Regions from separate parts of the Cohaesibacter marisflavi genome, predicted to be linked through region 2. Evidence: riboswitches for the same ligand, from Rfam matches in the RefSeq annotation. Region 2 holds a riboswitch; the other holds the start of a gene.
What was found. A riboswitch is a leader RNA that binds a small molecule or an ion and turns the genes downstream of it on or off. The one in region 2 is predicted to bind thiamine pyrophosphate.
Positions count from the first base shown of each region.

Region 1: another riboswitch for thiamine pyrophosphate. It lies ahead of thiB (thiamine ABC transporter substrate binding subunit); the one in region 2 lies ahead of thiM (hydroxyethylthiazole kinase).

Region 1 covers NZ_OY762534.1:350,233-352,701, reverse strand. The annotation lists gene ACKPCT_RS02705 (alpha/beta fold hydrolase) at 1-737, shown strand, start outside; TPP riboswitch at 825-929, shown strand; gene thiB (thiamine ABC transporter substrate binding subunit) at 1,075-2,097, shown strand; gene ACKPCT_RS02695 (thiamine/thiamine pyrophosphate ABC transporter permease ThiP) at 2,130-2,469, shown strand, end outside.
Region 2 covers NZ_OY762534.1:2,749,079-2,751,547, reverse strand. The annotation lists gene ACKPCT_RS13580 (hypothetical protein) at 1-715, opposite strand, end outside; TPP riboswitch at 1,100-1,194, shown strand; gene thiM (hydroxyethylthiazole kinase) at 1,259-2,047, shown strand; gene thiE (thiamine phosphate synthase) at 2,044-2,469, shown strand, end outside.

The sequences.
Region 1 (2,469 bases), 2.4 Mb from region 2:
TGCATGAGGTTATCATTCTGGGCACCTCGCGCGGCGGCTTGCTGATGTTGGCCATCGCGGCCATTCAGCCCAATCTGATCGCCGGCGCCATCTTCAATGACATCGGCCCCATATTGGATGCAACCGGCATTGCGCGCATCAAGACCTACCTGACGCGCTCCGAACCGGTCAAGACATGGGAAGACGCCGTCGCCTATGTCAAAACAGCCAACCACAAGCATTTCTTCGGGCTTGCGGCAGAAGACTGGGAGCGCATGGCCCGCATGACCTTCCGCGATGAAGGGGGCGTTCCGAAAAGTGATTTCGACCCCTATATCGCCAAGGCACTTGAAAGTATTGATCTCAGCGAAACCAAAATCGATCTCTGGCCGCAATTCATGGCGCTTTCCCACTGCCCAACATTGGTTCTACGCGGGGAAACATCCGACATCCTAGCAGCCACCACGGCCAAGGAGATGGTAAGCCGCCACCCCGACTGCCAACTGTTTGAAGCCAAGGGACATGGCCATGCTCCCCTGCTTTTCGTTGATTCCATCAATGACAGGATCGATGCTTTTCTTCAGGAAGTGGACAGCAAACGACAGGCACGATTGCCACAAACGGATCCGGCGTGGCTAACAGAAGACGAAATCACTTATATCGCCGATCCAGACCGTCCATCGGAAGCCTCATCAGCCCCTTCCTCGGAAAGCGAACAGGATCTGATGGACGACCCGATGGCTGGGTTGCCGATATAGCGTTGATACGCCAGCCAATCGTGATTGATTTGTTCTCCGTATAAAGCCGCAAGCCGATTGAATTCCAGAAACAATATCTCTAGTATGTCGACCGTCCCGGGGTGCCTGTAACCAGGCTGAGATGCACAAAGTGCGAACCCGTCGAACCTGATCCGGATCACACCGGCGGAGGAAGAGACGAAGCTTGGAACAAACCCAACCTTCTTCCACTCTACCCAATCCGGTCAATAGCTAGAGCATCTGATGCGAGAGGACTTCCCCCGCAGCAAGATGCACACGACATACCAGCGTCACGCGCGGCCTGAGCCTCTGCGTGGCCTCTTTTTTGAGGAATGATATGAAAGCTTTGACCCTTTCTCTTCTCACAGCCAGTCTCGGCCTGACAACGTCTCTGGTTGCAGTCCCGTCGGCCAATGCAGCCGACAAACCAACCCTTACCGTCTATACCTACGATTCTTTCAATACCGAATGGGGCCCCGGGCCAGCAATCAAGGAAGGTTTTGAGAAAACCTGCGGCTGCACGGTTGAATATGTCTCTCCGGGCGACGCGACAGAAACCTTCAACCGCTTGCGCCTTGAAGGCGGTTCGTCAAAAGCGGATGTGCTCGTCGGCCTTGATTCAAACCTTGTAGCGGATGCGCAGAAAAGCGGCCTGTTCGAGCCTAACAGCGTCGCAGTTGAAGGCTTGCATTTGCCCATTGAGTGGGATGCCAGCACATTCGTTCCCTTCGACTGGGGCTATTTCGCCTTTGTCTATGATAGCGACAAACTCTCCTCCGTCCCCTCCAGCTTTGAAGAACTGATCAATGCGCCTGACGATCTAAAGATCGTTATCGAAGATCCGCGGTCTTCCACGCCCGGGCTGGGCCTTCTGCTCTGGGTCAAGGATGTCTATGGCGAAAAGGCCGCCGATGCGTGGAAGCAACTGAGCCCCCATATCCTCACGGTCACGAAAGGCTGGTCCGAGGCCTATGGCATGTTTCTGGAAGGACAGGCCGATATGGTGCTGAGCTACACCACGTCGCCAGCCTATCATATCGCAGCCGAGAACAAGACCAACTACAAGGCCGCAGCCTTCAAGGATGGCCACTATATGCAAGTCGAGCTGGCTGCCGTCACCAAATCCAGCCAGAACAAAGATCTGGCCAACGCCTTCCTGAGCTACCTCATCGGGCCGGAAGCGCAGACCGTCATTCCGACAACCAACTGGATGTATCCTGTTGCCATGCCGGAGGGTGAATGGCCAGCCTCCTTCAAGGATCTGGCAAAGCCAGACAAGGCCCTGCTGTTTGACACAGAAGAGGTGCCCGCCATCCGCAAGAAAGCTCTGGACGAGTGGCTCGGCGCTCTTAGTCAATAAGCAGCCCAACATGTGAAAACGAGGGATAATGCGTGATCAGACAGGCAAATCATAAAGCCTTTGCCAATGGCATTCCGGCACTTTTCGCCTTTTTGGCACCGCTTACCCTCGTTGTCGCCAGCATCGGTGCTCTTTGGTCCATGGCGGCCCCCACGCTAGGCGAGACCAGCTCGGTTGGCAGCGCCTTGAGCAGCCTGTTTTCTGACGTCTATGTCATGCGCGCTGTTCGCTTTACCCTTATGCAGGCAGCGCTCTCTGCCATCCTGTCCGCGTTGCTGGCCATTCCTCTGGCCAGAGCGCTGGCAACGCGCAGCTTCCCCGGCAAGGCGACCATCTTGTCGCTGTTTGGCGCGCCCTTCATCCTGCCGGTCA
Region 2 (2,469 bases):
TGGTTGGCGAAAACAGATTGAAGGTAATGGGAACACCGGCATCCTGACATAATTGGACTGCGGTTTCACATTGATCGAAATTCCATGCATTCACTGTAAATAAAAAAATTGCGCGCGGGTCTTCGGCATAATTTTTCAGAGCCTTGCGAAAGACGCTGGCTCCCCGCATGCGACGGTCCATAGCGTCGTCGCTTCCCCACAGGGCAATACCGATCTTGAAGGGGATCTCGCGGGAGATGAACACGCTTCCGTTTGTCCCCACATTGCCATATCTGATGTAACGCGCGGCCACTTTCAGGCGTTCTTGCTCAAGGGAAGGTTCTGCCCCCACGAAGTAGCCCATGGAGACGCCTCGCTCTGCTTCTGCTGCGAAAAAACTGTCCCAGACCGAAAGATCTTGTTCTTCATCATGTGGGTTCTGCTGTTCTCTGTCGAAGAAATAACATCCCTCGCAGCGCAAGTTACAGCGTGTCGACATTTCATAGAAAGCGGGTCGTCGAAAGACTCGTACAATTTTCTTGGCCTGCTCATACTGTTCGACAAGATCAGGATTTTGCGTCAAAAGCTGCTTGAGCACGCGAATCTTGGTGCGTTGCATATCGTCTAGGGGAATTTTATCGGTATGCTTCATGCGTGTGTTTTGCCTTGCAAAAATAAATAGTGTTACGAGTGAATAGTATTTTTTTACCCGTAAAATATTCTTGAGTACTTTCAAAAATTTCCGTCAATATTTTAAAAAAAACAGAATTATTATAAAGTAGCGAAGTATAAAGACAACATTATTTTGTTCTTGATGATATGGAAAGTGGCTTGGTACATTTATTTCGGAAATCGCACAGAGCCTGTAACTCTCGTCAAATAATCAGAAGGGTGCATGCTCATAGCTCACCTCCCCTGAGAGGGCTTGTACACAAGAGAGATTTTATTGAACGGTAAGTCGTCTCATAAATGAATTTATATTTTATTTCAATACGATGGGTGGTGGAAAATCCGGTTTTTGCAGTGTGTCTGGGCCTCTGGTACGCAGGTTTTTCTTGCTGGCATAAGGGGGAATGTGCAGGTGGCCACTGGTAATCGATCGCAAATTACGTTTAAATCGAGCGTGTAACAGGGGCGTCCGGGAGACCGGGCTGAGATGAACCCTTCGAACCTGAACCAGATCATACTGGCGGAGGAAGTTGCGCTTTAGGTCCCAAGGGAGCCCGATGGTTTCCACTCAGACCCGATGTCAATTCTTCCGCCTCAGTAGGAGCGAAGAATGACCGACTGGGGCCACTATCTCTCTCATATGCGCGCCAATGCGCCGCTTATCCAGAATATCACCAACTATGTCGCCATGAATGTCATGGCCAACGCGCTGCTCGCGTCGGGTGCGTCACCGGCCATGCTTCATGCAGAAGAGGAGGCAGGGGAGTTCGCTGCGCTTGCGTCCGCTTTGACGATCAATATCGGCACGCTCTCCACTGACTGGGTGCGCGGGATGATCGTTGCCGCTGAAAGCGCCAATGAAAACGATACCCCTTGGGTGCTTGACCCGGTCGCGGCGGGCGCAACGGCCTTTCGCCGGGAAACCTCCTCGGCTCTTCTGGCACTGAAACCCTCCGTCATTCGCGGCAATGCCTCTGAGATTCTCGCCGTTTGTGGCGAAATGACCAAAGGCAAAGGCGCCGATAGCGCTGACAGCGTAACCGAAGCAGAAGCCGGTGCCCGTGCACTGGCCGCGTCTACCGGTGGCATCGTGGCCGTAACCGGCCCACAAGATTTGATCACCGATGGTACACGCGCCTATCGAGTGGACAATGGCCATGCCATGATGCCACTCGTCACCGCGCTTGGCTGCACGCTCAATGGCGTGATCGCCTCCTTCATTGTGGGCAAGCCTCATCTGGAAGCCACGACTGCGGCCATCGCCTATTACGGGCTCGCCGGACAGCTCGCCGCAGAAACCACCTCCGCGCCGGGGTCTTTTGCCACTGCCTTCATTGACGCGCTTTACACCATCACCCCCGATCAGCTTTCCGATGCTGCAAGGATACAGGAATCATGAATCTCTCCGTCTATTTCGTAACCCCTCACAATCCTGACGATTCCCTCGTGCTCGCTGCGTTAAAGGGTGGGGCGTCCATCATTCAGCTGCGCGACAAGACTGCGCCTGATGACGTTTTGATCGCGCAGGCTACGCGCCTTAACAAGCTGGCTCAAGACTATGGCGTGCCCTTCATCATCAATGATCGCATCAATGTGGCGCTCGAGAGCGGAGCCGCTGGCCTGCATATGGGCCAGTCCGACGGTGATCCTGTCGCCATGCGCAAGGCGCTGGGGCCGGACAAGATTTTGGGGCTGTCCATCGAGAATGAAGACCAGCTGGCCATCGCGGCAGCACTACCTGAAGGCACGCTCGATTATATCGGCTGCGGGCCGGTTCGTGCGACGCTTTCCAAGAAAAACCATGCCACTCCGATCGGGCTG